Linked DNA regions of Cohnella herbarum. The protein of the gene in region 1 interacts with the protein of each later gene in a pairwise test. Links are inferred from orthologs where the notes say so. Each region holds a gene or a part of one and is shown in the gene's direction. Other genes may lie near its edges.

Region 1 (8,526 bases):
TTCAAATTCGAGCGCGGCAGATCAGGTGGAGGTCTTTCAGCAGATGCAGGCGGAGGCGCAACAGAAAACGAAGAATGAGCCCGATTACGAGAAACATCAACCAGTCTTAGAGGAGAAAGAAGTTCAACCAATCGTCCGAGTATTATTATCGAAAACTCGGAGCATTGAACCCGTACCGTTAGAAGAGTACGTTAAGGGGGTAGTGGCGGCTGAAATGCCGCTTGATTTCCAACCTGAGGCGCTCGAGGCGCAGGCGCTTGCTGCCCGCACCTATATTGTGCGCAGACTTACGCTGAATGACCGTAGCGGCGTAACGGGGGTCGAGGCGGATGTGACGGATACTCAAGCTCATCAGGTTTATCGGTCTCTAGCGGAAATGAAACGACTTCGGAAGAACGATGAAGAAGGCTGGCGCAAAGTGGATGAGGCCGTTAAGAATACCGAGGGTGATATCATCGCTTATCGCGGGCAACCGATTGAGGCGTTATTTTTTTCAACAAGTAACGGTTATACGGAAAATTCGGAAGAGGTTTTCCCGAATGAGATTCCTTATCTGCGATCGGTCGCAAGTCCGTGGGATAAAGAACGTTCTCCTAGAGCGATAAATCGAGTAGAGATGCCCTTGTCGGAATTCTATCGAAAGCTTGGAGTGGATGCGATTGCGGTAAGCGCAGCCGGGACGGACAAGCCGAGCCTACGGATTATGGAATGGACGCAAGGAAGACGAGTGAAGGAAATGGTAGCGGGATCCAAGAGAATATCCGGTGAAGAAGTACGCGAAAAGCTAGGTTTGCGTTCCGCCGCATTCGATTGGACGATAGAGAAGGGTATGATCATCCTGACGACTTACGGCAGCGGACATGGCGTCGGAATGAGCCAATGGGGGGCAGAAGGGATGGCGCAGACGGGGAAAACGGCGGATCAGATCGTCGAATACTACTATTCGGGCGCGCGGGTGGAGAAAGTTTCAAAGCTTGCGAATAGCTCGAAAAACAGACTGTAAGTAGGCAGAAGCTATAAAAATTGTAATCTTTCAAAACAAACAGGTATAAAACGCCATCACCTGGTAACAATGACTTACTGAGGTGATGATAATAATGAATGATGGAAACAGCAAAACACCACGTAAAATCGAAGAGTCTCACAAGTCAGTTGCGGGTGCGTCTCCCGCTGTCAGGCCTACCGGATGGAAAAAGTTCCTTTCCAAGCGCTGGGTATTCCCTGCAGCTTACATGGCCGCGGCAGCAATTATCGTAACGATTCTCTGGCTGAACTCGGGGACGGATCCTAAAGATCCGCAGAATACCGTTCCCAGTTTGACAGAAGTCGACGGCGAAGCAACGACAAACGGACAAACAAGTCCGGAAGCAACCGCGGTAATCTCCAACGGGGAAACGCTCCGTTGGCCGGTAGCCAAGATCGAAGACATGAACACGATCGTTCCATTCTATGATGCAACGGCATCGGTGGAAGATCGCGAAGCGGCCATGGTCGAGTACAATAACACGTTCTCGCCGCACATGGCTACCGATTTGGCTCGCAAAGACGCCAAGTCTTTCGAAGTACTAGCTGCTCTTAGCGGTAAGGTCACGGTTGCTAGTCAAACGCCAACCAATGGCTACGAGGTGCAAATCGAGCACCCGGACGGTTTAGTTACCGTGTACCAAAGCTTGACCGATCTGAAGGTTCAAGTCGGCGAAGAAGTCGAGCAAGGCGACGTTATCGCATCTGCCGGACAAAGCGAGTTGGAACCGTCGGAAGCGGCGCACGTGCACTTCGAGGTTCGTAACAATGGCGAGTCGGTAAACCCGGGCACATTGATTAAATCCGCGAAGTAAGAGAGTTAGAAGAGAATAGAGCATCCCTATCACGGGTAATACGATAGGGATGCTCTATTTCTTTTTCCATCCAATCTCGACAATAGAAGGAAAGGTATGTCATAATTCTTACCAACAGCACGTATAGCTCATCAGATTCCGATGGAAAGGTAGAGAATCATGAGGATTGTGGGGATATCGGAGCTAGAGACCGGGGACGTACTCGAGAAATCGGTGCAAGGAAATAACGGGATTGTCATGCTAGAGGCGGGCACGGTGCTCACGGAGCAATATATTAATAGGCTCAGAACGCTAAGGGTCAAGTTCGTTCACTTGCGGGACCCATCGGAAACATCTACTAGCGATGCGAGATCCAAGCTTAGACGCTCTGCCGTTTCGGATTCGTGGATTCGCCCGGACATCGATCAATTGAAAAACAACGAAAAGGCGCGCGAAGAAGCAGTACGATTAGTCATCGAGTTCATCGACAAGGGATTGATGTTAGAGCAGATCGTGCTGCCGTTTCCGGAAGGGAACTTCCGTCAACAAATTCGCGATATTTTACGGGAGATTACTTCCCAACGGGCGTTGGCCGAAGAACTCGGAGTAATGATCCAGTCGGATCGTATCCTGTTCGAGCATGCTCTTAACGTGACCTTGAGTTCAAACATAATAGGAACCGTACAAAAATTCGATAGCGCTAAGCTTTATGACCTCTCGATAGGGGCTTTGTTTTGCGATATCGGCATGACCCGGTTACCTTTGGATTTCACTAAGGTCAATCGCGAATTGAACGAATCGGAGCTGGCGACTTTGCGGCAGCATACTAGCGAAGGGTACCGCGTGCTTAAAGGGATGAAGGAAATTCCGTTGGCATCGGCGCAATGCGCTCTGCTGCATCATGAACGTTATCGGGGTTCGGGTTACCCGTTGGGGATGACGAACGATAATATCCCGGAATTCGCGCAAATCGTTGGCTTGTCGGACGTGTACAACGCTTTAGGTTCTCCCCGGCACCATCGGAACGCCTACGAGCCTTCCGAGGCGATCGAATATTTATTCGCGTCGGGTAATTATGATTTCGATTGGGAACTCATCAAATCTTTCCTGAATCACGTTATCATTTATCCGGTCTCGACGCGAGTTAAGTTGAGCAACGGACAATCGGCTACCGTAATGGAGACGGCGGGTCGTCCCATTCAGAGACCGCTCGTGCAAGTTTATTCCGAATCGGACGGAACGGCCGTTATTATTCCGTATCAGTTGGAATTACACAGGCACATGAACGTCGTAATCGTCGGGAAAGCCGACAAATAACGGTTAAAGCATGTCCGGAAGACGGAAGGGAAATCCCTTTTCGTCTTTTTTCTTAGGGCTTAAGATGCACTTCAAAGCTTGCCGGACCTATAAATCGAGTCAAAAAAAGGACTTTCCTAGCCTGTCAGGCTTGGCTACATAGAATAAGTGACCGCGCCCCTCATATACTGTACCAATCTATTTCAGCAGGGAGGCGGGAGCGTGCACGATTACATTAAGGAACGAACGATCAAAATTGGCCGAAGCATAGTGGAGACGCGCAATACCGTACGTACGATAGCCAAAGAATTCGGCGTCTCCAAAAGCACGGTGCACAAAGACCTAACTGAGCGGTTGCCGGAGATCAATCCGGATTTGGCCGACCAGGTAAAGCACATTCTCGAATACCATAAGTCGATCCGTCATCTAAGGGGAGGAGAAGCGACCAAAATCAAGTACAAGAAGACGACGATCAAAAAACGGGAAGTTATGACAGCGGGAAAAGCATAATTTTACTAATGATGTCGAGAAGAAAGAAGGATTTGCAGCATAAGCGGCGAATATTATACTATTACAATATCAGACACTCCATATTTGGCGAGGGATAATAGACGCATGTTTAGCAAAGACATCGGCATCGATCTGGGTACGGCGAACGTATCGATTCACGTAAAAGGCAAGGGAGTCGTACTCGACGAGCCCTCTGTCGTCGCTATTGAAAGCGATACTCGCAAGGTGCTTGCGGTTGGAGAGGAAGCCCATCGGATGGTGGGGCGCACTCCCGGCAATATCATTGCGATTCGTCCGTTAAGGGACGGCGTAATTGCCGATTTCGAAGTAACGGATATGATGCTTAAAGCATTCATTCAACGCGTTGGCGGAAAGAACTGGTACAGTCGTCCGCGAATTCTGATTTGCGCTCCTACGAATATAACGTCAGTAGAACAGAAAGCGATCCGCGAAGCGGCCGAAAGAAGCGGCGCCAAGGAAGTATTCCTGGAAGAGGAAGCCAAGGCGGCGGCGATCGGAGCTGGCATGGATATTTTTCAGCCGAGCGGAAATATGGTTGTAGATATAGGCGGAGGTACGACGGATGTTGCCGTTCTTTCCATGGGCGACGTCGTAACCGCCTCTTCTCTTAAAGTCGCAGGGGACAAGTTCGACGCCGCGATTATGAGATACATAAAGAACAAATACAAGTTGCTTATCGGAGAACGCACGAGCGAAGATATCAAGATAAAAATCGGAACCGTTTATCTCAGCGGACGTAGAGAAGAAATGGACATTCGCGGACGGGATATGGTTACCGGGCTTCCGTTGACGGTAACGATTCATTCGGATGAAGTCCGCGAAGCGCTTTGGGAGCCTGTAATGTCTATCGTAGCTTCGGCTAAATCCGTATTAGAGCGCACGCCGCCGGAATTATCAGCGGATATTATCGACCGCGGGGTTATTCTTACCGGCGGCGGGGCGTTGCTCGACGGACTCGACGCGCTCTTGGCCGACGAGATCAAAGTGCCGGTGCTGATCGCCGAAGATCCGATGCACTGCGTCGTTAAAGGAACCGGAATCATGCTTGACCATCTCGACAAAATGACGCGTAAATTAGGTTAATCCGGTTACGAGGAATGCGACACGAAACGTGATCGCGAGCAAGCGAAGCGCAATCGGCGCCCGAGCTCGGCAGACACGAACAGCGCAATAGGAGGATGGCTCCATGTTAAGAGGTTTATACACGGCTGCGTCGGGGATGCTGGCTCAGCAAAGGCGTCATGATACGATTACGAATAATATCGCGAACATTAATACGCCCGGGTTTAAGGGGAACAATTCCGTTAATCGTGCATTTCCGGAAATGTTAATTTCCGTAATGGGCGGCAATAATCCTTCCCAAGGAAACGTAGGGAAGCTAAGTACCGGGGTGTTCGCCGAAGAGAACCTTCTCAGCATGACGCAGGGCGATCTTAGGGAAACTTACCGTTTTCAAGATTTGGCGCTCATGTCGGATATTCTCGTGGATGGAACTTCGTTCGATCAGTCCGGCAAATTCGTGGACGAGAACGGCGAAGTGACTTATAAGCCTCAAGCCTTCTTCGCCGTAACGTCGGCGCAGGGTCAAGAAAGGTATACGAGAGACGGAAGCTTTAAGACCGCGCCTGACGGCACGTTGTTGACATCGGACGGACAACAGGTCGTTGGCGCGAACGGACAACCGATCGTAGTTACCGTACCTTGGGAGTCGGTGAACGTCAGTGCCGACGGGAGGTTGCTAGATCGGGCAACCGGATTGCCATTGCCTGGTGAGCCGCAGTTGAGAATCATGCGGGTGGACAACCCGAACATGCTCATTCGCGAAGGGGATGGACGATTCCGGTACGCGGGGGATGCAGCCGGCATTCGCCAAATCGCTGAAGGCGATCGGGTCGAAGTTCGCCAAGGCTACCTCGAACGATCGAACGTCGATTCCGCTCAATCCGCGGTGGATCTGATGTCGGCGCTTCGGGCTTACGAGGCGAATCAGAAGGTCATTCAGACTTACGATCGCAGCTTGGATAAAGCCGTAAACGAAATCGGCAGAGTATAACAGACGCCATAAGGAGGAACTCCTAAGTGAACAACTCGATGATCACTGCGTCCGTCTCCATGGGCGCCCTTCAGCAGAAGCTGGATATGCTTGCTGATAACTTCGCGAACGCCAATACGGTGGGTTATAAACGTAAATCCGCGGTATTTGAAGATATTTTAACGAGCCTTAATCCGCATCTGGAGGATTTCAACCAAGCAGGCCGGCGGACTCCGCTAGGCTTCACGCAAGGATGGGGTTCGAGAATTGCCGCCATTCAAACGGATATGTCGCAAGGCGTGCTTAAACAGACGGGTAACGTGACGGACATCGCGATTGAAGGCAACGCATTGTTCGAAGTGCGCACGGGCGGAGACATAAACGGAGCCCGCGCGTTCACGCGGCATGGTCCGTTTCAATTAATGCCCGATGCGAACGGAGATCGGATACTCGTAACGAACTCCGGACAACAGGTCGTCGGAAATACGGGTAACGGCGAGGACTTTATACGCGTACCGGCAGGTTACGAACTAACCGTCGGAACCGACGGCACGTTAACGGCCGTTGGAGGCGAGGGTACTACCCCGATCAATTTAGGCACTCTCAAATTGGTTCAGGTGACCAATTCCGAGCTGCTGCAGGCGGTTGCCGATAATTTATACGGCATTCCGGAAAACGTGGATCCGGCAAACGTCGTGCGCGATGTTGCGTTGTTGCCTAACGGGGAAACCGGCATCTCCGTTCTACAAGGCTTCGTGGAGCAATCCAACGTAAACATGGCCGATGAAATGACCGATTTGATGATCGTACAACGAGCATATCAGTTGAGCGCGAGAGCTCTTTCCTCCAGTGAACAGATGATGGGAATGGCGAATAGCTTGCGCGGATAAGTTTCAAAGCGGATAATGATCGTATGTATCAAGTCCGCGACGTTGTGCGTCGAAGGAGACGAAATCTTCATGACAGCACCTTCACGTTCGAATGAGCAAAGCAATAGATCCTCCGGTAGGGTCGTTGCCCGAATCATTTGGATGAGCATTAAAATGTTGATAATTCCTGTGTTTTGCGTTATGGCTTTAATCGTTGGATTGGCGGTAGGATACACCGTACTTGGGGATAAGCCTTTATCGGACGTATTCGATTCCGGCACCTGGAAGCATATGTATGATCTCGTGTTCGCGGAGGGCGGCTGATGCCTGGCCTGCGCCTTGCAACCGGGACGGCAACTCCCCGGCTTCTGCTCGGGGAGTTTTCATTTGTAGGGGTGAGCGTTATAATGATTGGGAACTTTAGAGAAATGGGGGAAGCACGGGAATGAATGTACCCAATATGCTGACGATGTCCCGATTTGTGTTAATCCCCTTGTTTTTGATCTTGTATTTGAACGATCAGTCGATCGCGGCTTTGTGCGTATTATTGGTAGCTGGATTAACGGATATATTGGATGGATACATCGCCCGTCGAAGCGGACAAGTTACGTTAACCGGCAGCATGTTGGATCCTTTAGCGGATAAGCTTACGATGTTATCCGTCATTCTGGCGCTTCTAATCAAGAACGTGCTTCCGTTGGCGGCATTTATCGTGATGGCATTCCGTGAACTGGTCATGATTATCGCTTCGGCGATTTTTCATTTCCGCGGCTTAAAGACGGTGCCGGCCAACTTGCTTGGCAAAGCGACCACCGTCATTTATTACGCGGCGATTACATTGCTATTCTTGGAACAATCCATAGGAGTAGACGTATTATGGTTCGGAATCGCTTTGTCTTTCTTGGCTTCGATCATTTATTTCATGAAATTCAGAAACTTAAACCGGGCATCTTAACCGTTGCGGCACAAAAGAGCCCGCCGCCGGCTGGAGGAACGGCGGGCGGCGGCAAGCTCTCTTATATCAACCTTTGCGACTGCAGTTCGCCTAAGGGATAATAGTATTATTTGCCTTCGCGGTTCAATTATTCGTACAACAGGTTAGATGATATAGGAGGAATAAATAATGTTAGATATCGTGCAAATTCAGGAATTGATTCCGCACCGCCCGCCGTTCTTGCTCATCGATCGCATACTGGAACTCGAGCCGGGGAAACGTGCTGTAGGACTCAAAAACGTAACGATGAACGAGCCGTTCTTCGTCGGACATTTTCCGGGATACCCGGTTATGCCTGGCGTACTGATCGTTGAAGCGTTAGCGCAAGTCGGCACGGTCGCTATGCTGGCGTTAGAAGAAAATAGAGGCAAGCTCGGTTTCTTCGCGGGCATCGACGAATTCAGATTTCGCGGACAAGTGAAACCGGGAGATACGTTGACTTTGGAGCTGGAAGTCACCCGCTTGAAAGGGCCGATCGGCAAAGGCCGGGGTACGGCGCGAGTGGGCGACGTTGTCGTCGCTGAAGGCGAGCTTATGTTCGCTCTTTCCGATCCGTCGAAAAGCTAACAATTCATAAAGGGAGAGAGAAACCATGGCTACCAATCCGCAGTTCTTATATGAAGCTTGGCTACAGGATCCTAACATAGACGAACGGACGAAAGATGAATTACGGGCGATCGAGGGTCGCGGCGAAGAAATCGAGGACCGGTTTTACCGCGATCTCGAATTCGGTACCGGCGGACTTCGCGGAGTGATGGGCGCGGGAACGAATCGGATGAACCGCTATGTGATCGGTAAAGCGACTCAAGGATTCGCGAGTTTCCTGCTCGGGGAATCCTCCGCGCCTTCCGTCGTCATCGCGCATGATTCACGCAGCAATTCCGACGTGTACTCCTTGGAAGCTGCTTGCGTACTTGCGGCGAACGGCATTCGCACTTACTTGTTCCGCTCCCTGCGGCCGACTCCGCAGCTCTCGTTCGCGGTTCG
Region 2 (2,991 bases), 260 kb from region 1 along the record:
AAGCTCGCTGAGGAAGATCCTACGTTCCGTGCTCACACGGACGAAGAAACCGGCCAAACGATCATCTCCGGTATGGGCGAGCTTCACTTGGAAATCCTTGTTGACCGTATGCTTCGCGAATTCAAAGTGGAGACGAATGTTGGTAAACCGCAAGTTGCTTACCGTGAAACATTCCGTGTCCCTGCGAAAGTCGAAGGTAAGTTCGTTCGCCAATCCGGTGGACGCGGTCAATACGGCCATTGCTGGATCGAGTTCGAACCGCGTGAGCCAGGCGAAGGCTTCTTGTTCGAGAACAAAGTCGTCGGCGGCGTAGTACCACGCGAGTTTATCGCGCCAGTACAAGCCGGTATCGAAGAATCAATGAAAAATGGCGTACTCGCAGGCTTCCCGCTTGTTGATATTAAAGCCACTATCGTTGACGGATCGTACCATGACGTCGACTCCTCGGAGATGGCGTTCAAAATTGCTGGATCGATGGCGCTTAAAGCGGCTAAGGACAAATGTAGCCCTTGCTTGCTTGAGCCGATCATGAAGGTTGAAGTAACGGTTCCCGAAGAGTACTTCGGCGATGTTATGGGCATGCTGAGTTCCCGTCGCGGTCGCATCGAAGGATCCGATATGCGTTTCGGCGCACAAATCGTTCGCGCGAAGGTGCCGTTGGCAGAGATGTTCGGATACTCCACAACGCTTCGTTCCGGTACGCAAGGCCGTGGGGTGTTCTCGATGGAACTGTCCCACTACGAAGAAGTACCGAAATCGATCTCCGAAGAGATCATTTCCAAGTACAAAGGCGTATAAGCAAGTTATTGAAAGTAGACGGTTAGGAGATGGCATAAGCCGTCTTCGCCCGTCATCAAAATAAATCCTTTTACTCATTAAGGAGGAACAGTATCCATGGCTAAGGCTAAATTCGAACGTAACAAACCACACATCAATATCGGAACTATCGGTCACGTTGACCACGGTAAAACTACAACTACGGCTGCAATCACTTCGGTATTGAACAAAAAATACGGCAGCGGTGCTGCAGTAGCGTTTGATCAAATCGACAAAGCTCCAGAAGAGCGCGAGCGTGGAATTACAATTTCCACAGCACACGTTGAGTACGAAACTCCTAACCGTCACTACGCACACGTTGACTGCCCAGGACATGCTGACTATGTTAAAAACATGATCACCGGTGCTGCTCAAATGGACGGAGCGATCCTGGTTGTATCCGCTGCTGACGGCCCTATGCCGCAAACGCGCGAGCACATCTTGCTTTCCAAGCAAGTAGGCGTTCCTTACATCGTCGTATTCTTGAACAAATGCGACATGGTTGAAGACGAAGAGTTGCTTGAACTCGTTGAGATGGAAGTTCGCGACCTTCTTAGCGAATATGAGTTCCCGGGCGATGATACTCCAATCATCCGCGGTGCTGCTCGTGAAGCTCTTGCTAACCCTGATGGTCCTTGGGCTGACAAAATCCTTGAGTTGTTCGAAGCGATCGACAGCTATATCCCAACTCCTGAGCGCGCAACTGACAAGCCTTTCTTGATGCCTGTTGAGGATGTGTTCACAATCACTGGTCGTGGTACTGTTGCTACAGGCCGTGTTGAGCGTGGTATCATCAAAGTTGGCGACGAGGCTGAAATCATCGGTTTGCAAGAAGAAACTCGCAAATCCGTTGTAACGGGCGTAGAAATGTTCCGCAAATTGCTTGATCAAGCTCAAGCCGGCGACAACATCGGAGCATTGCTTCGTGGTGTAGACCGTAAAGACATCGAGCGTGGCCAAGTAATCGCGAAGCCAGGTTCCGTTAAACCCCATACTGAGTTCACAGCTCAAATCTACGTTCTGACTTCCGGTGAGGGTGGCCGTCACAAGCCTTTCTTCACAGGTTACCGTCCGCAGTTCTACTTCCGGACAACAGACGTAACTGGTATCATCAACCTGCCTGAAGGCACTGAGATGGTTATGCCTGGCGATAACATCGAAGTTACTGTACAACTGATTTCGCCAATCGCCGTTGAAGAAGGTACTCGTTTCGCTATCCGCGAAGGCGGTCGTACTGTAGGCGCAGGCGCAGTTGCTTCTATCCAAAAATAAGCGACTTTCCAATAAAGAAGAGCTATCCAAGGCTTAATCGCCTAGATAGCTCTTCTTTTTCTTCTATATAATGTTCGTTACGTTATTAGTAGGAGAAATACTTTGTCGTGCATAAACTTGTCGCTAACCCGCCCGAGCTAATTGTGGCGACGGAAAGAAAGAATGTATCCACCGAAAATAAGAAACCTCCTATGCTAACGACAACCGCGTCCATAATAAGAATTAAAATCCCTACGTTAATACGCAATCTACCGGCAAGCAGTTTGGCTAATAGATCGATTCCGCCCGTGCTTGTGTCGAACCTGAGTAAAACACCGAAGCCGATGCCTATGCATAGTCCTCCGACGATCGATGCGATAAACGGATAATCATGTATTAATGATCCCAGCGGATTATAAGGATCGAACAGATCGATGAAGTAGGACAGGAAGATCATCCCGAATAAGCTGTGAAAGAAGATGGATTTGTCTTTGAACCAAGTGTAAACGAATACGGGCAAGCTGCAGAGGATGAGCAGGAGACCGACTTTGACTCCGAATAAATAGTTTCCTATGAGAGCAATGCCGATCAGTCCTCCGTCTAACACCTTGATGGGCATTAAGAAAAAATCAATGCCCATTGCGATCAATATGCTGCCTATGACGATAACAACGACTTTTTGGAGCGAAAGCAAGCACGATCAGTCCCTTCAATGCAACCTGTCTTATCTATATGGGAGATAAGGGCTGTCCATGACGAGGAACCGGGAATTTGTTATCTCAGTGAGCATTAATGGAATCTTCGTAAGGATCCAGGTAAAGCTTGTTCTGCGAATCGACCTGGGCGAAATAGATACGTTCCACTTTCGTACCCAGTTTCTCAAGCTTCGCATTAAGCCAGTTTTCATTCAAGCCAACCCGTTTC

What was found.
Region 2: the proteins of mreB (region 1) and tuf interact in binary tests that used the Bacillus subtilis proteins (3 or more experiments, as listed by UniProt). The link is inferred for Cohnella herbarum from one-to-one orthologs.

Annotation. Positions count from the first base shown.
Region 1 is NZ_CP051680.1:4,751,396-4,759,921, reverse strand. What follows is about bases 2,738-5,727. They hold mreB (rod shape-determining protein MreB), read left to right. Parts: upstream 2,738-3,728; coding sequence 3,729-4,727; downstream 4,728-5,727. Other genes in these bases: HH215_RS20290 (flagellar hook-basal body protein), read left to right, coding at 5,724-5,727; HH215_RS20295 (flagellar hook-basal body protein), read left to right, coding at 4,831-5,697; spoIIID (sporulation transcriptional regulator SpoIIID), read left to right, coding at 3,336-3,623; HH215_RS20310 (HD-GYP domain-containing protein), read left to right, coding at 2,738-3,134. Outside these bases: spoIID (stage II sporulation protein D), read left to right, coding at 44-1,003; HH215_RS20315 (M23 family metallopeptidase), read left to right, coding at 1,098-1,838; more of HH215_RS20310, read left to right, coding at 1,998-2,737; more of HH215_RS20290, read left to right, coding at 5,728-6,566; HH215_RS20285 (DNA-directed RNA polymerase subunit beta), read left to right, coding at 6,636-6,869; HH215_RS20280 (CDP-alcohol phosphatidyltransferase family protein), read left to right, coding at 6,991-7,500; 3-hydroxyacyl-ACP dehydratase FabZ, read left to right, coding at 7,669-8,106; HH215_RS20270 (phospho-sugar mutase), read left to right, coding at 8,132-8,526. UniProt on the Bacillus subtilis protein: Forms membrane-associated dynamic filaments that are essential for cell shape determination. Acts by regulating cell wall synthesis and cell elongation, and thus cell shape.
Region 2 is NZ_CP051680.1:4,498,887-4,501,877, reverse strand. The notes cover bases 213-2,991. They hold tuf (elongation factor Tu), read left to right. Parts: upstream 213-894; coding sequence 895-2,088; downstream 2,089-2,991. Other genes in these bases: HH215_RS19200 (DUF421 domain-containing protein), read right to left, coding at 2,847-2,991; HH215_RS19205 (YitT family protein), read right to left, coding at 2,174-2,761; fusA (elongation factor G), read left to right, coding at 213-798. In the rest of the region: more of fusA, read left to right, coding at 1-212. UniProt on the Bacillus subtilis protein: GTP hydrolase that promotes the GTP-dependent binding of aminoacyl-tRNA to the A-site of ribosomes during protein biosynthesis.